Regions from separate parts of the Rothia sp. ND6WE1A genome, predicted to be linked through region 2. Evidence: predicted binding sites of a transcription regulator. Region 2 holds the regulator's gene; the other holds the start of a gene.
What was found. The regulator LexA, encoded in region 2, represses DNA repair genes until DNA is damaged. The targets are predictions, from matches to a motif close to TCGAACANNTGTTCGA.

Region 1 (15,495 bases), on a different contig from region 2:
TGCGTGTTTGCGGTGCACAGCACCAAAAGCATCATCAACATAAGCACCGTTTTCACCGGTGAGCTTTACTAACTCATCTGCGAATTCTCCGCGCTCAGCGTCGTCCTTAGAAGTTTCGCGCGCATCGAAACGAACGTTCTCTAGCACGAGAACTTCGCCGTCCTGCAATGATTCAGCCTTGGACTGAGCGTCCTGACCTACTACATCTTCAGCAACGATGACGCTGAAATCAGCAAGTTCTGACAGGCGGGTAGCCGCAGGAGCAATGCTGAACTGAGGATCAACCTTGCCCTTGGGGCGACCGAGGTGAGCCATAACGATCACCTTAGCGCCAGCCTGAGCGAGCTTAGTAAGAACCGGAAGTGATGCCTTGACGCGGCCATCATCGGTAACGGTGGTGCCATCCAGAGGCACGTTCAAGTCCGAGCGGACCAGAACGTGACGACCAGATACACCTTCAGCAAGAAGATCTTCAACAGATTTTGCCATGGTGTTCAACTCCAATATTGATGAGCTATGAGTGCTTACAGAACAACTCTAAGAGATTAGAGTGCTGAAACAACCTTGTTGGTGAACATTACAAGACGTGAAGTGTAGCCATATTCGTTGTCGTACCAAGCGATAACCTTGACCTGGTTACCAATAACCTTGGTCAGAGGAGCGTCGAATACGGTGGAGATAGCTTCACCTTCGATGTCCTTAGACACGATGGGGTCTTCGTTGTACTTGATGATTCCCTTGAAGTCACCTTCAGCGGCTTCCTTCATTGCAGCGTTGATTTCCTCAGCGGTGACATCCTTCTCGGTCTCGAAAGTGAGGTCGGTGATGGATCCGGTGGGGGTGGGAACCCGAACAGCGAAGCCGTCTAGCTTACCCTTGAGTTCAGGAAGAACCAAGCCAACAGCAGCTGCTGCGCCGGTTGAGGTGGGAACCATGTTAAGAGCTGCTGCGCGTGCGCGGCGAAGATCTGAGTGAGGAGCATCCTGCAAACGCTGATCAGCGGTGTAAGCGTGGATGGTGGTCATGAGCCCCTTCTTGATACCGAACTTGTCGTTCAGAACCTTTGCCATGGGAGCCAGGCAGTTGGTAGTGCAAGAAGCGTTAGAAACGATGTGCATTGACTCTGAATCGTAGTCAGAATCGTTGACGCCCATGACGAAGGTGCCGTCAATGTTCTTGCCGGGTGCAGAAAGGATAACCTTCTTAGCGCCAGCTTCGATGTGAGCCTTTGCCTTCTCACCATCGGTGAAGAAACCGGTGGATTCGAGAACGATGTCAACCCCAAGGTCCTTCCAGGGTAGGTCAGCGGGGTTACGCTCAGCCAGAACCTTGATTTCCTTGCCGTCTACGGAGATACCGTTTTCAGTAACCTCTACTTCACCGTTAAAGCGACCCATGATGGAGTCATACTTCAGAAGGTGAGCAAGAGTCTTAACATCGGTGAGGTCGTTGATAGCAACAATCTCAAAACCTTCGCCGTGTTCCTTTGCTGCGCGAAGGAAGTTACGACCGATGCGTCCAAAACCATTAATAGCTACGCGAGTAGTCACTGTTATCAATCTCCTTAGTATCAGTGAACTGTTATAAGAGAAACGAAGAAATGCTCCTTCAGGAGAATGTTCTCCTCTTCTCTTTCATCCATAATTTTACACTGTTTATGTGAGTTTGGGTGTGAATTTGTGTTTTTTATTGGTAAATACATATTCAAAATGCCTAAAAAGTCCTCAATTGTTGATAAATCACGTTGTTTTGAGTTGTTTTGCGGGGTTGCATGTGCACAATCTGCGTTTGCCCCTTAAAAGCAATAAGGGATGAGCTTTTTTGCTCATCCCTTATTTGAAGGCAATCTTATAGGTAAAAATCCGACCCGTTAGATGTACCGGGTAAACCGTTTTCTTGCGCTCGTTTGTCCGCCATAGCCAAAAGTCTGCGAATCCGCCCAGCAATAGCGTCCTTCGTCATCGGCGGATCAGCCAAACGACCCAACTCATCCAGCGAGGCCTGTTTATGTGCAACCCTCAGTTGTCCAGCATACCGAAGATGCTCAGGTACCCGATCTCCCAAAATTTCAAGTGCTCTTTCGACTCGCGCGCCCGCAGCCACTGCCGCCTGCGCAGACCGGCGCAGGTTGGCATCATCAAAATTTGCGAGGCGGTTCGCAGTCGCTCTCACTTCTTTACGAGCACGCTTCTCCTGCCAATTATTCAGAGTTTCGGTAGCGCCCATTCGTTCCAGAAGTGCGCTAATGGTTTCGCCATCTCGTACAACCACTCGGTCTACGCCGCGCACTTCGCGCGCCTTTGCGATGACATCCAGACGTCGAGCCGCACCCACCAAGGCAAGAGCAGCTTCTGAACCGGGGCACGTAAATTCAAGCGCAGAAGAACGCCCCGGTTCGGTGAGCGAACCGTGCGCTAAGAATGCACCGCGCATGACCGCCTCCGAATCAGCTACCGAACCATTGACCACTGCAGGAGGTAGTCCCCGAACCGGGCGACCCCGTCCGTCCAACAGTCCTGTCTGCCGAGCTAATGCCTCTCCCCCATTATTAACCCGCAAAATATAGCGACCACCGCGGCGCAGACCGCCGCCAGAGACAGAAGTTATCTCGGATTCATGTCCATACAATTCAGCGATGTTGTATTGCAGGCGTAGAGCGGTGGCTTCTATATCCACCTCAGATTCGATTACAATACGACCCGATACCAAGTGCAGACCACTGGTAAAACGCAGAATCGTGGAAACCTCCGCTTTGCGAACCGACGATTTCGTCGTCTCAAAGCGAGCCAATTCTTCTTTAACCGAAGCCGTCAGGGCCATACGGAAGTGCCTCCAATTACCAAGCCGTGCCGAAAGTACACAGCATTTTTGTTGCTATAGCGAGTGTACAGGGAGTTGACTAGGTGCGTTATTTAAATATGCCGTCTAAATAGATCTTGGTACGCCGCTCCCAATCTCAGCGCATCATGAACATTCCGATCCTGAGAGCTTCTCACGGAAACCCACGAAACTTCTGCGCCCATTTGAGCTGCGATTTCTTCAAGCTCGGTGGGCTCGCCCATGCCATCGCTGTCGGCAATGACCGCGTTAAGCCTAAATTCAGGAGCGTAGTTTCGCAAAATTTGTAGATGCTCAGCAGCAGAAAGACCCATTGTTTCTTTGTCTTCCAACTCCAGATTCATGACCAAACAGATTTGGGCAGAAGTCTTTAGCAGAGCCTCCCGGATACCGGGCAACAACAAATGAGGTAAAACCGAGGTATACCACGAGCCTGGTCCCAAAATCACCCAATCGGCATCCAGAATGGACTGAACTGCTTCCGGGCATGCTTCCGCGTCCGCAGGAGTAAGGGTCACATGAGAAACTTCCGTTGCTTGAGCAACATTCACCTGCCCGACAATATGTTCACGTGTCTCAACGCCTTGAGCATTGAGCGTACGACTCTGCGCCTCAATGACCAACGGGGTGCAAGACATGGGGAGCACTCGACCGCGCGCATGCAAAAGAGCCCCCGCCCAATCAAGACCAGCCACGGTGTTTCCCAGCAATTGCCACAGAGTCACAATCAAGAGATTCCCCAGGGCATGTTGATTCAGAGCGCCTTCGGCATCTGGGGCATCTGAAGTAAACCGGTGCTGCATGACATCTCGCCATGTTCTGCCCCAATTAGAATCGTCGCACAAAGCAGAGAGCGCCATGCGCAAATCTCCCGGAGGAACCACCCCGAATTCTTGGCGGAGCCGACCAGATGAGCCACCGTCGTCCGCAACCGTAACCACTGCCGTCAAATCTGTAGTGACGTGTTTCAGAGCGGACAAAGAACCATACAGCCCATGCCCACCGCCCAAAGCACAGACGCGCGGTGTGAGATGCGCTGGAACTTCAAATTCAGGGGTGCGCACGATGTCACCGGGTTCAGGACTTGAAGGAGAAATATTCATACTCTTTCCTTATTCCCTACCGATATCACGGTGCTGAATGTTCACGTGGACCTCGGGATTTTCGCTCAGACGCCGAGCGAGCTCTTCGGTCACAGCCACAGAACGATGTTTACCACCGGTGCACCCAATAGCAATAGTTGCATAGTGCTTACCCTCATGCCGGTACCCAGTGATAACGGGCCTGAGAGCCTGCAAATAGTTCTCCACAAACTCCAAAGTACCCGGATTCTGGAAGACGAAATCCCGTACACCGGCATCCTTGCCAGTCAGAGCACGGAGTTCGGGAACCCAGTGAGGATTAGGGATAAAACGCATATCTACCATCATGTTGGCATCCGAAGGTGCGCCATATTTGAATCCAAAACTCATGAGAGTGAGGTTGAGGAGCTTGGGGCCCTTTTGCGAGTACATTTCCCGGATAGTTTTGGCCAATTGATGCACGTTCATATCCGAAGTATCAATCACCGAGTCAGCTGCTTCTTTAAGCTCTGAAAACAGTTTGCGCTCACGCACAATACCATCCAAAACGCGACCCTCGCCCTGCAGAGGATGCGGACGGCGCTGTGCTTCATAACGGGCGATAATATCTTTATCTTTTGCATCCATGAAAAGCATGGAGAACTCAACATCAGATTTACGCAAAGTATCAATTGCCGCGGGCAAGTCATTGAACAGGGCGCGGGACCGAATATCAATACCAACAGCCAGCTTGGGCATAGAATCCGGTGCACGAGTAACCAGATCCGCTAAAGCCTCAAGCATCTGAGGTGGAATGTTATCGACGACGTACCACCCCTCATCTTCTAAGGTGTTCGCGGCGGTACTACGCCCCGCCCCCGAAATACCGGTAATCACCAATATTTCAGGTCGCTTGCTAAAATCGGTCTGCAGGCTTTGCTCCTCAGGCATCGTGAAATACTCCCTCCCCTTTAAAAACTCAACTAATTCTAGGGTAGTCTGCAATAATTTTTTGCGCCATTAAAATACCCAGGAAGCGAAAAACGCTGTTACCTACGATTCCAGTAATTCACCGGTGACAGGGTTGAAACCACCTTCGGGTATTTCACTTGTCTCACCCGTCCCATCCAGCTCAAGCGTTCCAGCAGTAGGATCCGTTTGCGCGCCAAAGTGCTCCAAAATCTTATCTGCCATGGAAGGCCCAACTCCCTTCACTTCTTGAAGCTGCTCGGAAGTTGCTTGCGCAAGCTGTTTGAGCGAACCAAAGTGTTTAATGAGCGCTTCCCGTTTGGCAGGCCCAAGTCCATCGACGCCGTCTAGCGCAGACTTAACCATCGCCTTACCACGCTTAGTGCGATGGAAGGTAATTGCAAAGCGGTGCGCCTCATCACGGATTCGCTGAATTAAGAAGAGGGCATCTGATGAACGCGGCATAATCACCGGGAAGTCATCATCTGCTAGCCATAATTCTTCCAGCCGCTTAGCAATACCGGCCACATGAACATCATGAATTCCTAAATCGTCAAGGGCTTGTTGCGCTGCATTCACCTGGGGCTTACCGCCATCAACCACCACCAAATTCGGTGGATATGCGAACTTTTGCGGTTCTTTTTCTACTGCTTGTTCACCAGAAATCTCCCCCGAATGTGCAGGGTGCCCCGCCCTATTTTTTTGATCTTGTAAGAAGCGTCTGAAACGGCGATGAATAACGTCGTACATGCTGGCGGTATCGTCCCGAGCTGCTTCACCGGTAATCGAGAACTTTCGATAGTCGCTCTTCTTAGGCAGCCCGTCCTCAAAAACAACCATCGAAGCAACCACGTTGGTACCTTGCACATGGGAGATGTCGTAGCACTCAATGCGTAATAACGGCTCTTCTATTTCTAGTGCCTCTTGCAATTCCACCAAAGAGGCAGAGCGCGTGGTCAAATCCCCCGCGCGCCGGGACTTGTGAAGCGTAAGGGACTGCTTGGCGTTTTCTTCCACAGTCTTCATCAACTCATGCTTTTCTCCGCGCTGGGACACCACAATTTCGCATTTCGCCCCGCGGACGCCGGACAGCCATTCTTCCAACTTTTCTTGATTTGAGGGAAGAGTAGGAACGATGATTTGCTTAGGAATATCGTGCTGGTTTTGTTCAATTTCACGGGCGGTACTTCCGGCACTGGCTTGAGCAGCCGTTTCGCCGTAGACCTCCATAATCAACCGTTCTACCATGGCGGCGTCGTCGGTTTCCTCAGATTTTTCTACAATCCAGCCACGTTGCCCGCGAATTCGCCCCTCACGCACAAAGAAAACCTGAATGGCGATTTCTAAATCGTCCTCAGCGAACCCAAACAAGTCGGCGTTGACTGCATCCGAGAGAACTACCGCGTTACGCTCAAATGCTTTGGTGAGCGCTGCAATGTCATCCCGTAAAATGGCTGCTTTTTCAAAATCAAAGTCTGCGGCAGCTGCCTTCATCTGTTCGTTGAGTTCGGCGATAAATTTTTCTGCGCCACCCCCCATAAACCGACATAAATTCTCAGCCAGCTCTCTGTGGTCTTCGGTCGAAATGTTGCCGACGCACGGTGCTGAGCACTTATCGATGTATCCCAGCAAGCAGGGTCGCCCAGATTTCTCTGCCCGATTAAAGACCCCTGCCGAGCATGTGCGTACCGGGAAAACGCGCAAAAGGGCATCCAGTGTCTCGCGGATAGCCCATGCCTGTGAGTAGGGGCCAAAGTAACGGACACCCTTCTTTTTCTCACCACGCATCACCTGGGCACGGGGATAACGGTCCTTGAGGGTGACTGCAAGGTAGGGATATGACTTATCGTCGCGAAAGGCGATATTGAATCGTGGCTTATATTCCTTGATCCAGGTGTATTCGAGCTGTAAAGATTCCAGCTCGCTGGAGACCACTGTCCATTCCACCGAGGCGCCGGTGTGCACCATTGCGTAGGTCTTGGGAGAAAGAGCATGGACATTCTGAAAATATGAGTTCAGCCTGTTACGCAGGTTCTTAGCTTTACCCACATAAATAACCCTGCCAAATTCGTCACGGAATCGGTAGACGCCAGGAACAGTAGGAATTTCCCCCGGGGCAGGACGGTAAGTTTCAGGTTTAGCCAAGAAAAGTGCTCTTTCTTCTCAGATGCTTCAGTTATTATGAATCTCCGCCATCGCGTGCTGCTGATGGTGAGATGTTGTATTCATTTTTTTGTGCTTGACCCGACAGATGCGCAATGGCAGTCATAATCTGATCGGTGGTTTCACGGCGCTGTTTGCCGGTCATTTTCGCACCGGTTTTTTCAAAGTACATTGGCTCGCCCACCCGCACCGTAAAACGATGGGGGTACACCATGTTGGAACCCTGCTTTTGCAGCTTTTCGGTGCCGATGAGACCGATAGGCACGACGGGCGCGCCGGTCATATGAGCCAACCATGCCACCCCAATCTTGCCCTTGTAGAGGTATCCATCCAACGACCGAGTACCCTCAGGATAAATGCCAAAGACTCTATCTTCGTTGAGCACTTCCACTGCCTGGTCTAATGCTTTGACGGACTCTGAGCGATCTGAACGATTCACCGGGATGATGTCGATCGCCTCAAAGATTTTCTTCATGGCTTTGCCTTTAAAGCCGGGGGAATTAACGTATTCGGCCTTCGCGAAAAAAGCCACGCGGCGAGGCATCAAAGCAGAGATAATGACCGAGTCTAAGAAAGCCAAGTGATTTGAGGCAACGATGACCGGACCTTCTACCGGGAAGTTTTCAAGTCCAGTTACCCTCGCTCGGCATATCCCTTTGGAGACAGCGGTGATAGCTTGTTGAATCAACTTGTAGGTCTGCACGAAGAATTCCTTGGATTGTATTGGTTCTGCGCTAGCCGGAAACGCTGGGTGAACAAATGTCCTGGATGAACGTAAGGAGTAAAGTTCTCAGCTCTTGTACGTCAGCGGCCACAGGACACTTGAACTGCTCTAGTTCACCTTCGCTAGCATAACCCCAATTCACCCCAATAAAAGGAATACTTGCTGAAACGGCTGCTTCAGCGTCAAACGCTCTATCACCAACCATAACTGACGACGAAACATCTGCCTTTGAAGTCGCCATCGAGAGTGCGCGGCGAAGTATCCCAGGCTTGTCGCGGGGTAAATGGCTATTGATTTGCCCAAAATCATCGGCAGAACCTGACACGACGTCAAAGAGATGTTCCAGTCCGTAACTTTTCAGTACATCAATCACTAAATGCTCAGGTTTCTGGCTCGCTATTCCCTGCAATGCGCCTAGCTCTTGCAATTCGGTGTGCAGCTCCAGCATTCCAGGGTAGAGCTGAGCATTCTTATAATGCCGTGGATAAGTAACCATCTTAAATTCACCGAGAATTTCGTGATGGTACTCCACCGGAATATCTGTGTACAATGCCAGGGAATCCAAGATCTGTGGCCCTATGAAACGCCGCAGCACAGGAGCTTCTGGAACTGCAAAACCCCTGTTTTGAAAAGCCTCTTCCAGCGCAGGCAATATCCCTAGACTCGCATCGAGAATAGTTCCATCTAAATCCCACAAAATAAGAGGTCTATTTTCCAGCATGCGCGTGTTCTGCGAAGATTTCCTTCAAGAAGTAACCGGTGTGGGATTCTTCGACTTTTGCAAGTTCCTCAGGTGTCCCCTCAGCAATCACCTGACCGCCACCGTCGCCGCCCTCAGGCCCCATGTCGATGAGCCAGTCTGCACTCTTGATGACATCCAAATTGTGCTCGATAGTGATAACTGTATTGCCCTTTTCCACCAGACCTTGAAGAACCTTCAGCAGTTTGCGGATATCTTCGAAATGCAAACCGGTCGTCGGCTCATCCAGCACATAAATAGAGCGTCCATTGGAGCGTTTCTGCAGCTCAGACGCCAGTTTTACACGCTGGGCTTCGCCGCCTGAGAGCGTTGTACCCGGCTGCCCCAAACGGATATAACCCAGCCCCACGTCCACCAGCGTATTAAGGTGGCGGGCAATCGGTGAGAAAGCGGCAAAGAATTCTGCAGCCTCCTCCACCGGCATCTGAAGTACCTCAGCAATATTCTTACCCTTGTACTTAACCTCAAGGGTTTCGCGATTATAGCGCGCCCCATGGCACACTTCGCAAGGCACGAAGACATCAGGGAGGAAGTTCATCTCAATCTTCAACGTGCCATCACCGTGGCATGCCTCGCAACGCCCACCCTTGACGTTAAAGCTGAAACGACCCGGCTGATAGCCGCGTATTTTCGCCTCGTTAGTCTCGGCAAAGAGTCTGCGGATATGGTCGAAAACACCGGTATAGGTCGCTGGGTTTGACCGCGGAGTGCGACCAATTGGTGACTGATCAACATGGATAATCTTATCCAGCTGATCAACTCCTTCGATGGACTTATGACGGCCGGGCACCTTTTTAGCGCCGTTGAGCTTGCTCGCCAGCGCCGTATAAAGAATTTCGTTGACGAGCGTCGATTTGCCGGAACCAGAAACACCGGTAACAGCAGTCAGCACGCCCAGCGGGAATTTTACACTGATATTTTGCAGATTGTTCTCGCGAGCACCGACCACCTTAATCATGCGCTTCTTATCGACGGGTCTGCGCTTTTCAGGGACTTCGATAGATTTCTTGCCAGAAACATAGGCGCCTGTGAGCGAATCCTTATTCTTCAAGAGCTCCTGGTAGGTTCCCGAGTGCACGATTTCCCCGCCGTGCTCCCCCGCGCCGGGTCCCACATCCACGATCCAATCGGACTCCTTCATAGTGTCTTCATCGTGTTCGACCACGATGAGGGTATTGCCCATGTTGCGCAGTTTGACGAGAGTTTCAATCAGACGGCGGTTATCGCGCTGGTGGAGACCGATGGAAGGCTCATCTAATACGTAGAGAACACCGGTCAGTCCGGAACCAATCTGTGTTGCCAGGCGGATGCGCTGCGCCTCACCACCTGAGAGTGTGGCTGCGGGGCGGGAAAGTGTGAGGTAGTCTAGTCCGACGTCGAGCAGGAACTGCAGACGGGCATCAATTTCGCGCAGTACGAGTTCAGCGATCTTTGCTTCACGATCGTTGAGTTCGAGTTTGCGCATGAAGGTGAGGGACTCGCGCATGGGCATACCTGTAACGTCTGCAATCGATTTTCCACCCACTAGCACAGCCAAAATGGTGGGGTTGAGACGAGCGCCGTTGCAGGCTTCACAGGCGACATTGCGCATGTACTGCTCGTAACGGTCCTTCGACCAGTCAGACTCGGTTTCCTCGTGTTTGCGCTTGATGTAGGCGTAGACGCCTTCAAAGCCCGAAGTGTAGCGGCGTTCGCGGCCGAAACGGTTCTTGTAAGAAACCGTCACTTTGAAGTCTTTGCCGTTGAGTACGGCTTTCTTCGCTCTCGCGGGGAGGTCTTTCCACGGGGTGTTGAGGTCAAACCCTACCTCTTTACCCAAGCCTTTAAGCAGGCGTAGCCAGTATTCGGTAGTGGCTTTACCCTGCGACCAGGGAGCGATAGCGCCTTCACCCAGTGTCAAATCTGCGTTAGGAATAACGAGTTCTTCATCGACCTGCAACTTGGAGCCTATGCCGTCACACGCCGAACAGGCGCCAAAAGGTGAGTTGAAAGAGAAAGCTCGCGGCTCAATCTCATCAATCTGCAACGGGTGGTTATTGGGGCAGGAAAGATTTTCGCTGAACGTCCGAACGCGTTCGGGTGAATCTGCAGGTTCATCCACTAAATCCACCATGACGCGACCGTCTGCAAGTTTCAGAGCGGTTTCGATGGAGTCGGTGAGGCGCTGATGTACAGATTCTTTGATGACCAGGCGATCTACTACCACCTCGATGGTGTGCTTATACTGCTTTTCAAGCCTAGGCGGTTCGGAGAGCTGAATGGTTTCGCCATCTACGCGCGCACGCGAATATCCCTGTAACGCAAGATCTTTAAACAGATCAACGAATTCGCCCTTACGCGCGGATACAACGGGAGCGAGCACCTGCAGTTTGGTGCGCTCAGGCAAACTCATGAGCTGATCGACAATCTGCTGGGGAGTTTGCTGCGTAATTTCCTCACCGCATTCAGGGCAGTGCGGGCGACCAATGCGCGACCATAGCAGGCGCATGTAGTCGTAAATCTCGGTAATAGTACCCACGGTAGAACGAGGGTTCTTAGAGGTGGACTTCTGATCGATGGAAACAGCCGGGGATAGACCTTCGATGAAGTCGACGTCGGGCTTATCTACCTGCCCCAAAAACATGCGGGCATAGGATGAGAGCGACTCAACGTATCGACGCTGTCCTTCAGCAAAAATGGTGTCAAAAGCCAAAGATGATTTGCCTGAACCCGAAAGTCCGGTGAAAACCACCATAGCGTTACGAGGAATTGTGAGGTCCACATTCTTCAAATTATTCTCGCGAGCGCCTTGTACGTGAATGTGGGTGAGGTCCTGTACGCCGGTTTGAGCAGGAGCTTTAGCCATCATGGTCCTTTGACTGTGGGGAATCAGTGTCTTGAGCAAACAGCTCACTTCGAAGATATATTCTAGTACGAAATAGTGGCTCAGTTGAGTTGGTTTTTTCGGCTGTTGGCTTATTTGTTCTCTCAGCTCGTCGGCAGTACTAGTGTGCTCTGGAGTTTGTTCATCTGCACAATTATCATTGAGCTATGAATACTCCCGCAGGAAACCTGATTGTTGACCATCCCCGCTATACGATTCGTTCCATTTCTGTGTCTGATATGGATAATAATGTTTATCTTTTGACCTCTAAGCAGAGTGGCGAGCAAGTTTTGATTGACGCCGCAGATCAGTTTGAGCAGATTAAGGAGTTTGTTCGAGCTGCGGCAGAAGAAGATGCTCCTAATACACATTCCAAATCGTTGAAAGATGTTTTGACAACCCACGGGCATTGGGATCATATTCGTGCGCTCAAAGATGTTTCTTCTCATTACTCGGCGACTACTGTGGCGGGTCAGATGGACGCCGGAGCTATTGCTGAGCAGGAGAAAGTTGAGGTGGAGCGTACCCTACTCGGAGATGAAGAGCTGACCTATGATTCCTGGATTCTTCAGACCATCCATTTGACTGGACATACTCCGGGTTCTATTGCCTTTGTTTTGGATGATGAAGACGAAGCTTACCCCACCGTTATTTTCACCGGTGATTCGTTGTTTCCTGGCGGCGTCGGCAAGACTAACTCCCCCGAAGATTTTCAGAACCTGCTTCACGATGTAAAAACCAAGATCTTCGACCGTTTCGATGATTCGACAGTTGTGCTCCCGGGGCATGGTAATGCCACTACGTTGGGTGTTGACCGAGGGAACCTTGAAGAATGGGAAGAACGCGGCTGGTAAAACGCTTTAGTTCTTCACAGATAAACGGAGAAAATAAGGGCTTCCGCTCAAATGAGCGGGAGCCCTTATTTCTATCTTTGCGAACCTATTTCAGTTGCGTAAAAGGCTTAGGAGAGACCGTACATGTTGCCGTTCTCGTCGAAGCCCATCTGACCTGCTGCAGGGGTCTTTGCCAAACCGGGCATGGTACGCATGGTACCGCAGATGGCGTAAACGTATCCTGCGCCAGCAGCCAAACGTACTTCACGAACAGGAAGAGTCCAGCCGGTGGGTGCACCCTTGAGTGAAGGATCGGATGAGATGGAAAGGTGGGTCTTTGCAATAACTACGGGGAGATCGCCAAAGCCGAGCTCTTCGAAGCGCTTGAGCTGCTTCTTCGCTGCGGGAGCAACCTCGATGCCGTCAGCACCGTAAACCTTGGTTGCAACCTTCTCAATCTTGGTTTCCAGTGAGTCAGAGTCTTCGTAGGTGTAGACCAAGTCGCTCTTGTCGTCACATGCTTCGACAACAGCTTCAGCAAGCTCTGTGACACCTGCGCCACCTTCTGCAACACCGCGGTGGATAGCGACGCGAGCGCCAGCTTCCTCTGCGATTTCGCGGATGGCGTCGTGTTCTGAGTCGAAGTCGGTGGGGAATGCGTTGATAGCAACAACCGGCTGAACACCGAAGCTACGAACGATTTCGATGTGCTTCTGGAGGTTAGCTGCGCCTGCCTTAACGTCTGAAGGTGATTCCTTGAGCATGTCTTCTGGAAGGGGCTTGCCGGGGGTGATTTTGTAGAGGCCGGAGTGAGACTTCAGCGCACGTACGGTGACAACCAGAACTGCAGCGTTAGGCTTCAGACCGGACTTGCGGCACTTGACGTTGAAGAAGCGCTCTGCGCCCATGTCTGCGCCGAAGCCTGCTTCGGTAATCACATAGTCGGAGTGTTCCAAACCAACGTAGTCAGCTACAACCGAGGAGTTACCGGTTGCGATGTTGCCGAAGGGGCCAGCGTGAATCAGGGCAGGGGTGTGCTCAAGGGTCTGGAGCAGGTTGGGGTTGATGGCGTCCTGAAGCAGGATTGCCATTGCGCCGTCTGCGCCAAGGTCCTTAGCGGTTACGGGGTCGCCGTTCATGTTGTAGCCGATGACGATGCGTGCCAGGCGGTTGCGCAGGTCTTCGAAGCTGGAGGACAGTGAAACGATGACCATGACCTCGGATGCTGGGGTGATGTCGAAACCGGTTTCGCGGGGTACGCCATCCATGCGTTCGCCCAAACCTACGATGATGTTACGCAGGGAGCGGTCGTTCATATCCATGACGCGGCGCCATGAAATGTTGCGGGTATCGATGTTTAGTTCGTTACCGTGGTGCAGGTGGTTATCAATCAGCGCTGCAAGGAGGTTGTGTGCACTGGTGATGGCGTGGAAGTCGCCGGTGAGGTGAAGGTTGAGCTTCTCCATGGGAACAATCTGGGAGTAGCCGCCGCCTGCTGCGCCACCCTTCACACCGAATACGGGACCCAAAGCGGGTTCGCGTAGGGTCAAGGTAGCGTTCTTGCCAATCTTGTGCATACCCTGTGCGAGAGAAACAGAGGTAGCGGTCTTGCCCTCGCCCAAAGGAGTGGGAGTTACCGCGGTAACTACGATGTACTTTGCGCCCTTTTTCTTGGCGTTTTCAGCGTTGGTAGTTTCATCCAGCAAAACCTTGGCTACGTATTTGCCATAAGGCTCTAGGCGATCTTCGCTAATGCCGGTCTTTTCTGCAATCTCAACGATCGGATCCATCTCTGCTTTCTGAGCGATTTCCAGATCGGAGGGGAATGGCTTACTCAAAGTAACTCCTTTGTTCATTTAGTAATTCCTCTTCTCATGGTAGTGGTCTCTGTCTCTTTTATCGAACCTGGAGAAACATTGTGAAGGTGACTTTTTGATGAATGAGTCGTAGGAGTTACCTCGGGCACCAGTATTAGATATTGTGCAGAACCCATTGATTCAGCGCTAATGCCCTTGAGAATCGAATACCGGGCAGAGTACTCAGGGTGTTCTGATTGGGTGGGAATTGCGCTGCCCATGTATAGAATCCTGCTGCGTACACTATGTTTGCTTCGAGGTAGTTCGCCGGCGCCTGTTGCAGTGTATGTGAGAGCTTCACCATGTTCTTTATTTTTCGGTGAGGATTTTGCGTCAGTACATCGACGACGAGCGCCGCTGAGTCGGCTGCGGGATGCCCGATGCATGTCCAGGGCCAGTCCACGATAATTGCTTGATTTTCAGGGGTTAGCAAAATATTGTCTGCCCGGATATCTGTGTGGTTGTAAGAGTTTCCTTCTAAATACGGGCGCAAATATCTATCCACGTAGACTGCATAATCTGAGGTCTCCCCTGTGAGGCGAGGGTGCCGACCCTCAATATCTTCAATAAGTACGGCTACCCACTGATCACAATTCAGGTGGGCAATATAACCGGCAACAGGTGCAGACTTGGGAAGCGACTGAAGCACCACCGCTTCTTGGGCATGAAGTTTAGCGGTAAATTCCTGCTCCTTGCTATTGACTGCCTTGAGAAACGCCCGCCGCCCATCAGAAAAAAGCAGACGATCGGCGGTCCCTAGACTGAATCCTCCGGATTGAGAAGCTGAGGAAATGACGGATGCGCCCATCACATCGTGTACCCAATCCTGCACATGCTGGGGCAGGTCATCCCAAGTGAGACGCTGTGTATTGCTTCCTTTCATTGTGCCTCCCCTGTAGGCTGAACTTTCTTTTCATCGCGCACAATACGTCCGTCGTCGAGGTAGACAAATCGATCTGCCAACGAAGCGATGCGCGAATCATGACTAATGATGATGACGGTCCGTCCGGCGAGAATTCCACGGATAGAATCCTGAGCATCCGCCAACTCTAGTTGGGTGGTGGATTCATCAAGAATCACGATGTGCGGGTTCGCTACCACAATGCGTGCCAAGGATAGCTGTTGGATCTGGTCACGGCTCAACTCGGAATTTCCAATACCTACCACCGTATTCAAACTCTGCTCAAGGTCACGCCACCATGTGGCTCCGACTTCATCCAATGCCTGTTTCATCTGCTCCTGAGTAGCCTGTGGATTAGCCACAGACATATTCTCAGCTAACGTGCCCAAGAAAAGATGCGCTTCTTGAGTGCAAATGAGTAATTGAGGACGCCCGGCCGCATCCGGAGCAGTGGGAAAATCTCCTAACCCAACTCTTTGCCCCATTACAGATACGCTCCCGTCAGTTGCCGTCAACGAACCTGAAAT
Region 2 (15,495 bases):
ATGTTCGAAAACCGGTAAAGTTTTCCACAGATAGAAAAAAGTTCAATTTTTAGGTCGGATTTATCCACAGATTTCGAAAAAGGCCTTAAATTGTCAGTCGTTGCGCTTACTGTGGTGTCAGAAGCAAAACTTCCATCACAGAAACCAAGTGAGGTTATACATAATGGCAGCTAAATCCCGCACAACCCAGCAGGTCAGCCGAGTTTCAGAAGAGGGGCGCGAAAAAGCTCTTGAAGCCGTCATGGCTCAAATCGATAAGAATTATGGCAAGGGCGCAGTCATGCGTCTGGGCGATAAAGAAGCCGTGAAAGTTGAAACTATCTCCACTGGCGCACTGTCTCTGGATGCCGCATTGGGAATTGGGGGGTTGCCTCGTGGTCGCGTCGTAGAAATTTATGGTCCTGAATCTTCAGGTAAGACCACTGTAGCTTTGCACGCCGTTGCTAGCGTTCAGAAAGAAGGCGGTATTGCTGCCTTTATCGACGCCGAGCACGCGCTCGATCCTATTTACGCTGCTAAGTTGGGCGTTGATACAGACGCATTGTTGGTGTCTCAGCCTGATACCGGTGAGCAAGCTTTGGAAATCATGGACATGTTGGTGGGTTCAGGCTCTGTTGACATCATCGTGGTTGACTCAGTTGCAGCTTTGGTTCCTCGCGCAGAAATTGAAGGCGAAATGGGCGATTCCCACGTGGGCCTCCAGGCACGATTGATGTCGCAGGCTTTGCGTAAGATCACCGGCCGTTTGGCGCAGACCGGTACCACCGCCATCTTCATTAACCAGTTGCGTGAAAAAATTGGTGTTTTCTTCGGTTCTCCCGAAACCACTACCGGTGGTAAAGCCTTGAAGTTCTACGCGTCGGTTCGTATTGATATCCGTCGTATCGAAACTTTGAAAGATGGTGCTAACCCCATCGGTAACCGCACCCGTGCCAAGATTGTGAAGAACAAGATGGCTCCGCCCTTCAAGCAGGCTGAATTCGATATTCTCTATGGCGAAGGTATTTCCATTGAGGGCGGCATTATTGACATGGGCGTTGAAAACAACATCGTCAAGAAGTCCGGTGCTTGGTTTACCTATGAAGGCGATCAGCTGGGTCAAGGTAAAGAAAATGTCCGTCGTTTCTTGAAGGATAATCCTGAGCTTGCCGAGGAAATCAAGTACAAAACTCTGGTGAAGCTTGGCATTATTGAGTCTGATGAAGAAGAAGAGAGCGCTGACGTCGCGGATGAGTTCTCTGAGGATATTGATCCATTGGATGCAGTGAGCGAGAACTTCTAAAGTAACGCTTGAGGGTATGGTTTTGCCCGAATAAGTTGAATAAAGCTTCTCAACGGTGAGGCAGGGGAGCGCCCCTGCCTCACCGTTTTGAATGCGCTGGATTTTAAGAAAGTGGGGGAGGAAAGTATGGCTGAAACGAATGACTTTCCTGCATGGCACCCTGCCGCCCTCGGCGAACACGAAGATTTACCGGGGCGAGGAAATACCTCAGGAGCACCGAGCGACTCGGTAGGAACTCCCTATACGGGGAAAGCAACCCCATCTGCAGCGCCTTCAGAGAAAGAAAACTCTCAGAAGAAACTCCTAACGGCTTATTCCGCTTCTCAGAAACTCTCGGGAGCTCGACCCCGCAAGAGGTATAGGGAGGGGCATAAGAAAGGTTTTAGGAAACCGAAGACTAATCCCAAATCGCCGTTTGCTCCGGCATTTGGGGCGGAACCTCCAGAGAAGATTCCACAGAAGAAACGCACCTCATCAAGCGTTCAATTTCGTGCAGATAGCCGGCTAGCCGAAACCGAATCCCCTCTAATTCAAGGAAACACCAGCAGGGGGCAACGACGGGGGCGCAGCAGAGAACCCGAATCCGAATTTACGCAGGCGAAAAACATCGTTCTTAATCAGCTAGCGGCGTCAGCAAAATCGCGGGCGCAACTGGAAAAGAAACTTAGAGATAAAGAAATCAGCGAGGACACCGCTCAAGATGTTTTAGACCGTTTTGAAGCTGTCAAACTGATTAACGATGAAGAATTCGCTCACATGTATGTGCGGACGCGAGCGAACGTCAAGAAACTTTCTAAGACGGCAATTCGCCGGGAACTCCGCGAAAAAGGTGTTAACGGTGAATTAGCTGAGGTCGCTCTGGAACAACGAACCGAGGAAGACGAGCGAGCCGACGCTCATGAGCTGGTCCGTAAGAAAATGCGCCCGTCCATGGATTTTTCTGACCGTAAAGAAAAAGACAAGATTATGCGCCGGTTGGTCAGCATGTTGGCACGTAAGGGATACCCCTCTTCTATGGCATTTAGCGTAGTCAAAGAAGAAATTGACCGCTTCATCGAAGATAATGGTATCGAATCAGCTGATACAGATGATTATTTTTTCTAAGGACCATTGCAATGACTCTTTTGCCAGAACATGAGCTGCAAGCGCGCCGTCTGATTGCTCAAGGGCTGGCGGGTTCGAATGCAAGACCTGCGTTGAAGAATCCTGTGTACGTAATTCGCCACCTGCTGGCTCTTCAGGGGCAAACATATAAAGCGGGTATCCGCGCTATCGCACTGCGCGTTGAAAACGGTGAGGCGTCAGGGCAGGATATCGAGGCTACAGATGCTCTGGTACATGAAGCAGTAGCAAATCATGAGATTGTGCGTGCTTGGCCCATGCGGGGTACTTTACATTTTCTCGATGCCCAAGATGCTCGCTGGCTAATGCACCTGTGTTCCCCGCGCATCGAAGCCGCAGCAGCTAAGCGTCGGCATGGTCTCGGATTTGTTGAAGGAGATTTCGAACGAGCTCGTGAAGCGCTTTATGCGCATCTGCTGAATTTGAAGACGGGTGAAGTATTAGAACGCCGGGACGCCTATCGAGTTTTTGAAGACGCCGGAGTGAGTACCGCTGATGGGCGCGGTCCTCATCTTCTCAGAGCCTTCGGTGGACTAGGCGATGTGGTGCAGGGGAGCCTCGCCGGGTACCGGGAGACTTTTCAACACATCGATCGTTTACGCGTTAATCAGCGACATCTCCCTGCAGGACAGGCTCTCGCAGAACTGGGAACGCGTTATGTCAATGGACACGGCCCCGTGACGGTCAGCGACTTGGCGTGGTGGTCAGGCTTGACCAAACGGGAGTCCACCACCGCCCTGAAGTCAGCGGAGAACTGCGTCCCTATGGTCATAGGGGATGTCGAATATTTTGCGCCCTCCTGGCAGCTGAATATTACTGCAGAAGAACTAGAGCAGGCGCTAGAAAGAACTTTTTATTTACCCGCATTTGACGAATATTTGCTGGGGTATAGCGACAAATCTTTTACTATGGCATCTGAAATCCGTCACGAGGTTCTCACCATGAACGGGATAAGTTGGAACTTTACGGTGAAAAACGGAACCGTTATAGGTCGAACGGCGTAGTAAGAGCTGTTACTGTTTGCGGTACCGAGATGTTTTGCCCCTGTTCAGCTAAGACACACTGAACGGTGAGGATGGTTGCCCCTAAAAGCGGGTCGGTGAGCATTTGAGAACCAGGATAGCCAAAAGCTCTTTCATACAACGTGCGAGCGCTATCAAGCCACCAGGTGGACGACACAAAACGCGAGTAACGGCCAGAATCGTCGGCAGATGGAAACCCTAAGAGCATTTCTGCCAGCGGTAGATATCGGTGGTGGATAGCAGAACCTTCGGCGTCGATTCCCCGACTACCCATGTTGGAGCCGGAGGGGTTCTCTAAATCTGTGATGAGAATGTTATGCGGTGAGAAATCTCCCGACGATAGAATCGTAAGCTCAGAACGAGGTGGAAAAACTATGCTTTTTAACTGCTGTTGCAGCTGATCCAGCTCGATTGGTGTGAGAGATTCACCGACCCTGCCGGGGATTTTCCGCTGCTCGACGAGCTTAATCAACCCTTTCAAGGCCATCTGCGGGGATGCAATCATACCGGGGGTCGACGCCGCCGGATCAGCTTGAGCGAGACGATGGGCAAAATCAAATATGGCACCTTTTGTTTGCGAGGAATTTTGCTGAGCGAACGGCGTCCAAAAATCAATCCAGGAGGAAAGAGCTGCCTGAGCCTGAGCGGAATCGAGAAAGTAGTCAGCGAGGGAACGCCCCGGTACATATTCAATACCTAAGACCCGCTGGGAGTCCTCGGCAAAAAGTAGTCGCGAAAAAGAACCTGGCACCGTGTCATTGAGGCATATCAAGCCGTGCTTTTCACGTAAATACCCAAAACCACCGGAATTAACAGCAGAGTCTTTTCGCCGAAAATATTTGAGAATCGCAGACTGCCTCTCGAAATCTCCCCTGACCACCACGGAGCGCATTCCAGCGGAGAGAATCTCTATATTTTCTAATGCACCTGCCTCCAAGCGCGTAGCTCCCAAAGTGACCATCATTTGAAGAAGCGCACGAAATTTAGGAGTCGTCACCGGCGAATCACCGGGTTGAAGCTCATAGAGTGCGCAGGATTTCTCGCAAAGTGAGGAAAAACCATCGGTGAGTGACTCGTGGACCATAGAGCCATTATCGCCTATCTAGTAACCTTGAACGGTGACTTTGAATCTTTCTGAATCAACCAATCCTGAATCCGCCGAAAAAATCCGTACCTATGAGGTGCGCACTTTCGGTTGTCAGATGAACGTGCACGACTCCGAACGCATGAGTGGGTTGCTCGAATCCAGTGGCTATGTGCCGGTGCAAGAGGGGGAAACTCCCGATCTGGTGGTTTTCAATACCTGCGCCGTACGTGAGAATGCCGACAACAAACTGTATGGCAACCTTGGCATGCTTGCTCCTGCAAAGCGTGAAAATGAGGACATGCAGATTGCCGTGGGTGGTTGTCTAGCGCAGAAAGACCAGGACACTATTCTCAAGCGTGCGCCGTGGGTCGACGTCGTGTTTGGCACCCACAATATTGGCTCTCTACCTACTCTGCTGGAACGCGCTCGCCATAATCACGAGGCGCAGGCCGAATTGCTGGAGTCTTTGGAAGTCTTTCCCTCTACTTTGCCGACTAAGCGTGATCACGTCTATTCGGGCTGGGTTTCCATTTCTGTAGGTTGCAATAACACCTGCACTTTCTGTATCGTTCCTTCGCTGCGAGGCAAAGAAAAAGACCGTCGCCCCGGCGATATTTTGGCTGAAGTTCAGGCTTTGGTGGACGACGGCGCGGTGGAAGTAACGCTGCTTGGTCAGAACGTGAATTCCTATGGTGTGGAGTTCGGGGACCGACAGGCGTTCTCTAAGTTGTTGCGGGCTTGCGGAAATATTGAGGGGCTTGAACGAGTTCGTTTTACCTCCCCCCACCCGGCGATGTTTACCGATGACGTCATTGACGCTATGGCAGAGACCCCTAACGTGATGCCTGTGCTTCATATGCCCCTTCAATCTGGCTCAGATAAGGTGCTTAAAGATATGAAGCGCTCCTATCGGTCCAAGAAGTTCCTGGGTATTTTGGAACGAGTACGCGCCAAGATGCCAGAGGCTGCCATCACCACGGATATCATCGTTGGGTTCCCTGGTGAAACCGAAGAAGATTTCCAGGAAACTATGCGCGTGGTGGAAGAATCCCGTTTCTCTTCCGCGTTCACTTTCCAGTATTCGATTCGCCCCGGCACTCCCGCTGCTACCATGGAAAACCAGGTTCCCAAGGACGTCGTACAAGAACGCTACGAACGACTGACCGCTTTGCAGGATCGCATCGCGGGTGAAGAGAACAAGAAGCAGCTGGGTAAGACGGTGGAACTGATGGTTACCGCAGAGAAGGGTCGTAAGGCTGATGAAACTCACCGTCTGGCAGGCCGCACCCCAGATATGCGTCTGGTGCATTTTTCGGTTCCTGAAGGCGCCGAGATTCCCCGACCCGGTGACTTTGTGACCGTGCCTGTCACTGAGGCAGGCTCCTTCCACCTGATTTCTGATCCCACCGCAGAACAGTATTCGGTGCGCCGTTCCCGTGCTGGTGATGCTTGGGATCGTTCACAAGCAGATTCCTGTGGAACCGGAACCACCCAGGTTTCTGGTGGCGCCGTCAACCTGGGCTTCCCCACCTTCCGCCAATAATGTCCAGCGAATTTTCTTCGAGTCAATTTCCCGTGGTGTCAATCGTGGGCCCAACGGCCAGCGGTAAATCAGATTTGGCGGTCGAAATCGCACGGGAGTTGGATGGGGAGTGTATTAATGCTGATTCCATGCAGTTTTACCGGGGCATGGATATTGGAACCGCAAAAATATCTGCCGAGGAGATGAAGGGCGTGCCCCATCATTTTCTGGATATTTTGGACGTGCGAGAAGAAGCTTCTGTCGCGGTTTTTCAACAGCGGTGCAGAGAACTGATGGCAGATATTCAAGGTCGGGGAAAGCTACCGATTTTGGTGGGTGGCTCTGGTCTCTATGTGCGGGCTGCGCTGGATCACTTAGAATTTCCCGAGACAGACCCTGCGGTCCGTAAAGCATTAGAGCAAGAACTGGAGCAAAAAGGCAGGGGTGTACTTCATGATCGTCTGCAGGAGATTGACCCGGAATCAGCGGCGCGGGTAAAAGATGATCGCCGCCTCATTCGTGCTTTGGAAGTGTGGGAGGTGACCGGTCGGACTTTCACTTCCTTTATGCCCCAGCGTCAGTACGTTCAGCCGGCTGTGCAAATCGGTCTCAACGGTGACCGGGCTGAGCTTCATCAGCGTATTCACCGCAGAGTGGAGATGATGGCGCAGCAAGGGCTGCTTCACGAGGTCGAAAAGCTAGAAGCCCAGGGTCTGCGCGAGGGAAAGACTGCCTCTAGGGCAATAGGCTATCGCGAATTCTTACGGGTTCTTGAAAGCCAGCGCTCGCAAGAGGATATATACACGGTGGAAGACGCCATCGAAGACACGGCAGTGGCAACCCGTCAGTTCGCCCGTCGTCAAATTACATGGTTCAATGCAGATCCTAGAGTGAATTGGTTGGACTGGAATGACAGCCAAAAGACGTCTAAAGCCTTAGAAATCATCCGTTCTCAGACATACGCGCGAAAGAACGAAACCCCGTAGAATACTAAAAAAGACAGCGCTATCGAAAGGACTATCCGTGGGAACACACCAGAAAAAGTGGGGAGATCTCACTAGCGTACCTCTGACGAAGGGGCACGGTACCGGTAACGATTTTATTTTTGTTACCGATCCTGAGGGCGTTCTCAATATAGATGCGGATGTGGTGGCGCAGGTATGCGATCGCCATTTCGGAATCGGTGCCGATGGTTTGATTCGCGCCACGATGGCTACAACTTTTGACGCCGATGCACCTTCTGAGCAGTGGTTTATGGACTATCGCAATTCGGATGGTTCAATCTCTGAGATGTGTGGAAACGGGGTACGAGCATTCGTTGAGTATCTGCGGACGGAGAACCTGATTTCCCTGGAAGTCGGTGAACGAATCCAGATTGGTACCCGAGCCGGTGTCAAGTCGGTTGGTCGAACTGATTCGGGCTACGCCATCGACATGGGTCCCTGGGGATTTATCGACGGCGACGCCGCTCGTGATACTGGTGCCGACTGCATGGTGAGCGCGCGCGGACTGAAAACCAACCGTCCCGGTGTTTCCATCAGCATGGGTAATCCTCATACTGTTGTTGCGCTGGGTTCTGACGGCAAACTTGAGGGCCTCGGCTTGGACGTTGCTCCCACCGTATCTCCGATTCCGCCTAACGGCACTAACGTCGAGTTTGTTGTTCCCGAAGAAATTGAGGACACCGAAGCGGAAACCGGTCAGGCGAATGTTGGTGCCATTAGAATGCGTGTTCACGAACGTGGAGTGGGCGAAACCCTTTCCTGCGGAACCGGGGCGTGTGCTGCTGCTGCAGCGACTCGGTTCTGGGGTGGAGAAGACGCCCCCGACGAGTGGTTGGTTCATGTCCCAGGCGGCACATTGGCGATTACTTTTGTGCTCGGTCCTGATGAACTTGAGCATGTGGTGCTAGCTGGTCCTGCAGAAATGACCGGCAAAATAACACTCTAATTTTCAGCGGGGAAGAGCACCAAAAAATAGCTCTTTCCCGTTGTTCCTCTCTAAGCGCTCCTTACGACTTCGAGGATGCGGAATCCTTTGGCAGTAGCGTAGCGGGAGACCTCAAACGTGCCTGCGTCCACCGAATCTAGCTCCTTAGCAATCCATTTTTGCAGAGAGTCTGCCCCCAAGTTCTTCTGTACCACCAGATAAGCACACCCCTGGGGTGCAAGGCGGGGGAGCCACGTCCGTAAAATATCGTGGAGCACATCTTTGCCCACACGGATGGGTGGGTTCGACCAAATAGTGTCAAATTGAAGATCTCCAGGCACGTCTGAAGGCGCGAATACCTCAATATTGCTCAACCCTAGCCGCTCAGCATTCATTCTCGTTAGTTCAGCAGATCGTTGGTTGACTTCAACTCCGATGACTCTCGCCAGAGGGAGTTTCTTTGCCAAGGTAAGTGAAATAGGACCCCAGCCGGTACCAATATCGAGGACGGTAGAACCGGAAGGCTCAGGAGCTTCCGCCAACAAAATGGCGGTACCTTTATCAATGCCCGCAGGGCTAAAAATCCCCGAGGCAGTCACCACAGAAACACGCTCTCCGGCAAGCTCCACACTCACCTGTTTTGGCGTGAAATCTCCCTGGGGATCAGAAGAAAAATAATGCTCAACAGACATAAAAAATACTTTACGGGAAAGTATCTTCTCATCTGAAACTTTGTCCCCTCGCTGTGAGAAAACACGCGACCCAAAACCACCGCTTAGAGACTAAAATGGAAAGAACACCTGACGAAAGGAACTATGAGCAACCACGATTCGTTATCCAAAACCACCAACGTTCCCAGTGACGAACTGCTGCGTGAAACCGTTGACCGCGTTTTGGGTCGCTCACCACAAAATTTTCAGGAAAGCTCGGTGCTCGATGAACGCGCACGCGAACTATCCTCCAACCAGCAAGAACATTCCTCGTTCGATGGCGATCAGGAAGAACTGGAAGAACGTCGGGCTCTTCGCCGAGTAGCTGGTCTATCTACTGAACTCGAAGACGTCACCGAAGTTGAGTACCGTCAGCTTCGTCTAGAACGCGTTGTTCTGGCAGGGCTTTGGACCGAAGGTACCGTTACCGACGCCGAGAACTCCCTGCGTGAGCTCGCTGCGCTCGCTGAAACTGCAGGTTCGGAAGTACTTGACGGCATCGTTCAGCGGCGCATGAAACCGGATCCGGGCACATTCCTGGGCTCGGGCAAAGCACTGGAGTTGAGAGATATCGTTCAGAGCACCGGTGCCGATACAGTCATCGTTGACTCAGAACTTGCCCCCTCTCAGCGTCGTGCCCTAGAAGATATTGTGAAGGTCAAAGTTATTGACCGTACCGCGCTGATTTTAGATATTTTTGCTCAGCATGCTAAATCTCGTGAAGGTAAAGCCCAGGTTGAGCTGGCTCAGCTAGAGTACATGCTGCCTCGCTTGCGCGGCTGGGGTGCTTCTCTGTCCCGTCAGGCTGGCGGTCGTGCAGCAGGTGGCGAAGGTATCGGCTCCCGTGGCCCCGGTGAAACAAAGATTGAAATGGACCGCCGTCGTCTGCGTGCTCGCATGGCAAAATTGCGCCGTGAGATTGCCGCGATGGAACCTGCCCGTGAAACCAAGCGTCTTAACCGGCGCCGTAACCGTGTGCCCTCAGTTGCTATTGCTGGATACACCAACGCCGGTAAATCTTCCCTTTTGAACCGCCTGACGGACGCCGGGGTACTGGTTGAGAACGCCTTGTTTGCCACTTTGGATCCTACTGTCCGCAAGGCAGAGACCCCCGATGGAGTGGGCTATACGCTCTCCGATACCGTGGGTTTCGTTCGCTCTCTTCCTACGCAATTGGTGGAAGCTTTCCGCTCTACTCTGGAAGAGGTAGCGGAGTCAGACGTCATTGTTCACGTGGTCGATGCATCTCACCCTGACCCTGAGGGGCAGATTAAAGCTGTTCGTGAGGTTATGGCAGAGGTCGATGCCCAGGATATTCCTGAAATCATCGCGCTCAATAAGGCTGATGCTGCTGATCCATTTGTGATTGAACGAGTACGCCAGCGAGAATCCAACACTGTTGTAGTCTCGGCGCGTACTGGCGAGGGCATAGAAGAGCTTAAGCAGCTCATTGCAGATACTATTCCGCGTCCCTCTATCGAACTCAATATGCTGATCCCCTATGCACACGGTGAGATTGTTTCCCGCTTGCACGAATGGGACGCTGAGATTCTTCAGACTGCTTTCGTCTCCGATGGTACGTTCGTCCGTGCTCTCGTGCGAGAGGAAGTTGCCTCTGAACTGCAGGAATACAATCTAGAGGAAGACCTTCTAGAGGTTCTGCAACCCGAGATTGAAGCAGCACAGCAGGCTGGAGTGGTGGAGACTCATCGCGCATGAGCGAATCTGAATCCTTGGCAAACCAGAGAGAAGGCGACGTGCGCGCGCCCACCGGGTTAGAGCCAGAAACTCTGCCCGGGGCGCAGCCTGTGCTCGAACTCTTGGATAGTGCTGTGGCATCCAGCGGCGGGCAAAACCGCCCGGGACAGCGTACTATGGCAGCCCATGTTGCGCAGGCTTTAGAGATGGATCGGCACTTGCTGGTGCAAGCAGGAACGGGCACCGGTAAATCCTTAGGATATTTGGTGCCTGCGCTTCATTATGCGCAAACGAGCGATAAACCCATCATCGTGGCAACTGCAACGCTCGCGCTGCAATCACAAATTGTTAACCGTGATATTCCTCGACTCTTAGAGTCAGTGGAGGGGCAACCGGAAAGCGAAACAGAAGTTGCTATTCTCAAGGGGCGTAATAATTATGCCTGCTTGCACAAGGTAGAAGGTGGATATCCCGAAGATGAGGGAGAAACCCTTTTTGACATGGATACTTCCACGGGTTCTACGGGAAAACTCGGCGAAGAAATTTTACGTTTGCGGAAATGGGTGGACACTACAGATACCGGTGACCGCGACGAGTTGATGCCCGGTGTATCGGATCGCGCATGGCGGCAGGTTTCTGTCTCTTCTGCAGAATGCTTAGGTAAGCGGTGTCCTTTGGTGGAGTCATGCTTTAGCGAGTTAGCTCGTGCCCGGGCATCTGAATCCGACATTGTGATTACCAATCATGCCTTACTAGCCATTAACGCTTTTGAAGGCATCGGCGTTTTGCCCGAGCACGAAGTCGTGATTATTGATGAGGCCCATGAGCTTGCTGATCGGGTGACCGGCGCGGTGACAGGTGCACTCTCTCCACTGATGATTTCTTCAGCGGCGAGGTCTATTCGCAAGCATACCAAGGCTAGCCATGAACCTCTTGAACAAGCCGGACGGGCATTGGACCAGGCTCTCGATGGTGTGCCTGCCGAATTGCTGCCCAAGGGGTTACCGCCGCGAGTTGCATCAGCACTACAGGCAGTACGAGATTCTGCTCGCGCGGCCCTTTCTGACACCAAGTCAGATTCTAAAGATACGGACGCTGGCAGACAGATGGCACGCGCCAAAGTCACTGAGGTGCTAGAACTTGCCGAACGAATGCTGGGTGTCAATGATGAACACGAGGTGGTATGGGTATCCCGCCAGGGGTCCTGGGAACCAGGACGGGGATACATAGCTGCCGATGATTCTGATCCTGCGACCTTGAATGTAGCACCGCTTTCAGTAGCGGGGCGCTTACGCGAAGGATTATTTGACGGTAGAACTGTGGTTCTTACCTCGGCAACTCTCACCGTGGGTGAGTCATTCGATGCTGCTGCAGGCGCCCTCGGGTTGCAGGGGCAGGGCGCACCGCGCTGGGAAGGTATCGATGTGGGGTCTCCCTTTGATTACCCCAAACAGGGAGTTCTATATCTAGCCTCCGACTTGCCCAAACCTGGGCGTGGTATTTCCGAAGAACAGCTCCAGCGAGTAGTGGAGTTAGTAGAAGCATCCCGCGGCGGCGCGCTCGGTTTATTTTCGTCCAAACGAGCAGCCGAATTAGCTGCAGAGTACGTGCGCGAACATACCGATTTGAATATTTTGGTGCAGGGGGAGTCCTCTCTGCGCGCTTTGGTGAAAGAATTTTCAGAGGATGTTAATTCCTGTCTCTTTGGCACCATGAGCCTCTGGCAAGGCGTTGATGTACCCGGTGATTCGTGTCGACTAGTGATGATGGATCGCATTCCGTTTCCTCGGCCCGACGATCCGCTGTCTGCCGCACGCACCCGTGCCGTTGCACAGAATGGCGGAAACGGTTTTATGGCTGTTTCTGCTTATCATGCGGCTATCCGCATGGCTCAGGGGGCCGGACGATTGATTCGTTCGGTGGGGGACCGCGGCGTCGTCGCTGTTCTGGATTCACGCATAGCAACCCAACGCTACGGTTCGTATATTGTGCGAGCGCTACCGCCGTTTTGGACGACGCAACGTACTGAAATTGTCATCGGTGCTTTGGAACGATTAGCAGCATCGGTGAATAAAGAATAGTCTCTGGAATGAACGGGGAAGTCCGTTGATTTAACCTCAAAGCGGGGCGCGAATACTCAATTCGCGCCCCGCTGTGTGCGGTTGAAAAATATATTAGAGGCTTCTGAGAACCGAAACTACCTTGCCCATGATTGTTGCTTGATCTCCAAGAATGGGCTCATATTGAGTGTTCTGTGGCAACAACCAGGTATGCCCATCTCGCTGGCGAAACGTCTTTACCGTTGCCTCATCGTCCAAGAGCGCAGCCACGATGTCGCCATTGTTGGCGGTATTTTGGGTGCGGACTACTACCCAGTCACCATCGCAGATCGCGGCATCTACCATTGAATCTCCCTTGACGCGCAACATGAAGAGTTCTCCATTACCTACAATTTGGCGGGGGAGAGTCATGACATCTTCAATGGACTGCTCGGCAGTGATGGGGCCACCAGCGGCGATTCGACCTACCAAAGGAACGGTCGCTGTCTCGGCAGATGACTGGTCAAACTGAGGTAATTGAATGAGCTGAGCGAACGATTCAGTGGGAGCAGTTTTTCCTTCGGTAGCTTCCTCGTTAAGAATTTCAAGAGCGCGAGGTCGTTTGGGATCACGTCTGATGTACCCCAACTCTTCCAGACGGTTGAGCTGGTGCGTCACCGAGGACAGCGAAGCCAGCCCGACGATGTCTCCGATTTCTCGCATAGAAGGAGGGTATCCGCGCGTTTCGATTTCCTCCGAGATAGCCGTGAGGATTTTCTGTTGACGCGCAGTGAGCGGACGGCGCGCTGCGGGGCTTGCGCTCGGGTCAGCGTGGTTCTTGATGTCGCTCACAGTGTTTCTCCTTGATGCTTATCTTGTCAGACCCCCTCAGCAGAATATGTAGAGAACTTGCATGTTCGAGAAAGAGGGTGTGCTTTCCCTCAACTTTAATGCAAATCCCATCGAAAACCAAACATTTGTTCTAATAAATCTCGACTATGTTCGAATTATCTGATAGAACATATATACGACCTTCGAACAGATATTCGAATCAAATGTTCGAAGGGCCTCACACATCACTCAAAAGGAGAGTTCACATGAGCGCATATTCGCTTTCGCCTCATGCGGCACCCAAACGATTGACTTCTACCCGCCGCTCCACCCCAATTCGTCCGCAACAAAAGGTTTCTTCTAAGCCTTCACCGCGCTGGAAACTTACGCGCCGAGGAAAGCTTCTCTTCAGGGGATTGCCGTTGATCACATTAGCTGCGCTTATAGTGCTGGGAGCCATCGCACTTATTAACCCTTCAGAAGCTCATGCAGGGAAAGAGGGAGCTTCCAGCGTGGTTACGGAGGAAATTACCGTCCAGGGTGGGCAAACTCTATGGGATATTGCGTTAGAAGTTGAAACTTCTGCTGATACTCGCGACGTCGTACAACAGATCATCGAAATTAATGATTTGAAGGGGAGTTCTATCGATGCGGGGCAACGGTTAGAAATTCCTCTATATGCTGAGAAATAAGAGCATCGATGGGTCAAGCTCGTTAGACTTTAGCTGTGACTGAAGCTATGGAAAATCTTGAAAATTTACCTCTCCGAGAAGACCTGCGAGGGCGTTCTCCCTATGGTGCTCCTATGTTGGACGTGCCGGTCACCCTGAATGTCAACGAGAATACGCACCCTATGCCGGTTGAGGTTGTAGAAGCTATTACTCGAGAAGTGGCTGAAACAGCGAAGACACTCAATCGTTATCCAAATCGAGAATTCACAACCTTGAGGAAGGAGCTGGCTTCCTATCTAGGGCACGGATTGACAGAAAATCAGCTGTGGGCTGCCAATGGTTCCAACGAAATTCTGCAGCAGCTTTTCCAGGTATTTGGTGGACCCGGTAGAAGCGTCATGAGTTTCGTTCCCACCTATTCTATGTATCCTCTACTTGCGGATGGCACCAATACCACTTTTATTGCTGGTTCCCGGGCGGATGATTTTACCTTGACTGCTGCATCTGCCGTAGAGCAGATTCGACATCATAAGCCCAACCTCGTGGTCTTATGTTCGCCTAACAATCCCACCGGGACCGGGTTAGACTTGTCGACTATCGAGGCAGTATATGAGGCTATGAGCGAGCATGATGGTATCACCATCGTGGACGAAGCCTACGCCGAATTTGCCCAAGATCCCTCTCAGACAGCCCTAACGCTGTTGGAAGACCGACCTCTTCTCGTCGTTTCTCGCACAATGAGTAAAGCCTTTGCCCTGGCAGGCGCAAGAATTGGGTACTTCGCAGCATCTTCGGCTATGTGCGATGCCGTTCGACTGGTTCGACTTCCATATCACCTCTCAGCAGTTACTCAAGCAACTGCACTCGCGGCACTGCGCCATCGTACCCAGCTGTTAGAAAATGTAGAAGATATCCGCTCTCAACGTGATCGAATCGTTCGTAAACTCAGGGAGTTCGGATTAGAACCAGCAGATTCCGATTCAAACTTCGTGTTTTTTGGCGGACTCAAAGATGAAAAAGCAGCCTGGCAGTATCTGCTCAAAGACGGTGTGCTAGTTCGGGATAACGGCATCGCCCACCATCTACGGGTGACCGCAGGCACCGAATCCGAGACTTCTGCCTTTCTGGAAAGCCTAGAAGCATACCTTCGTAACACCGGAGAACTCTCCTAGGTACAGAGATGAACAGCACTTCAGATGCTGGTGCGATAACCTAGTCCTATCCCTATACTCTCCAGAAAAAGAGAACAATGGCAGAATCAACGACCGGCTTGGGTCCACGCATTGCTTCACAAGAGCGGCACACCAGTGAATCGTCCGTCTCTGTTTCTATCAATCTTGATGGAACGGGAAAAGCTGACATAGACACCAGCGTGCCTTTTTACGACCATATGCTGACGGCTCTATCCAAGCACTCGCTCATCGATATGACCATTAAATGCACAGGTGATACCCATATCGATGTTCACCATACGGTGGAAGACACTGCCATCGTGCTCGGAGAAGTTCTGCGTGAAGCACTGGGAAATAAAGCCGGCATCCGCCGTTTTGGAATGGCTACTATTCCATTGGATGAAGCTCTT

Region 1: uvrA (excinuclease ABC subunit UvrA) is a predicted target of LexA. The motif match lies at 11,410-11,425, and genes of this name have one in related genera.

What each region holds. Positions count from the first base shown of each region.
Region 1 is NZ_LXTU01000073.1:758-16,252, forward strand. Features, by position in the region: gene pgk (phosphoglycerate kinase) at 1-489, opposite strand, end outside; gene gap (type I glyceraldehyde-3-phosphate dehydrogenase) at 546-1,550, opposite strand; gene whiA (DNA-binding protein WhiA) at 1,849-2,820, opposite strand; gene yvcK (gluconeogenesis factor YvcK family protein) at 2,913-3,941, opposite strand; gene rapZ (RNase adapter RapZ) at 3,951-4,850, opposite strand; gene uvrC (excinuclease ABC subunit UvrC) at 4,953-7,013, opposite strand; gene A7E48_RS09925 (1-acyl-sn-glycerol-3-phosphate acyltransferase) at 7,048-7,734, opposite strand; gene A7E48_RS09930 (HAD family hydrolase) at 7,766-8,476, opposite strand; gene uvrA (excinuclease ABC subunit UvrA) at 8,463-11,360, opposite strand; gene A7E48_RS09940 (MBL fold metallo-hydrolase) at 11,546-12,232, shown strand; gene A7E48_RS09945 (formate--tetrahydrofolate ligase) at 12,340-14,067, opposite strand; gene A7E48_RS09950 (phosphotransferase) at 14,183-14,950, opposite strand; gene A7E48_RS09955 (ABC transporter ATP-binding protein) at 14,947-15,495, opposite strand, start outside.
Region 2 is NZ_LXTU01000002.1:66,927-82,421, forward strand. Features, by position in the region: gene recA (recombinase RecA) at 164-1,282, shown strand; gene A7E48_RS10655 (regulatory protein RecX) at 1,409-2,386, shown strand; gene A7E48_RS00500 (winged helix DNA-binding domain-containing protein) at 2,398-3,408, shown strand; gene A7E48_RS00505 (phosphotransferase) at 3,389-4,510, opposite strand; gene miaB (tRNA (N6-isopentenyl adenosine(37)-C2)-methylthiotransferase MiaB) at 4,545-6,056, shown strand; gene miaA (tRNA (adenosine(37)-N6)-dimethylallyltransferase MiaA) at 6,056-7,021, shown strand; gene dapF (diaminopimelate epimerase) at 7,059-7,985, shown strand; gene A7E48_RS00525 (class I SAM-dependent methyltransferase) at 8,036-8,656, opposite strand; gene hflX (GTPase HflX) at 8,780-10,393, shown strand; gene A7E48_RS00535 (ATP-dependent DNA helicase) at 10,390-12,453, shown strand; gene lexA (transcriptional repressor LexA) at 12,547-13,263, opposite strand; gene A7E48_RS00545 (LysM peptidoglycan-binding domain-containing protein) at 13,509-13,934, shown strand; gene A7E48_RS00550 (histidinol-phosphate transaminase) at 13,970-15,085, shown strand; gene hisB (imidazoleglycerol-phosphate dehydratase HisB) at 15,163-15,495, shown strand, end outside.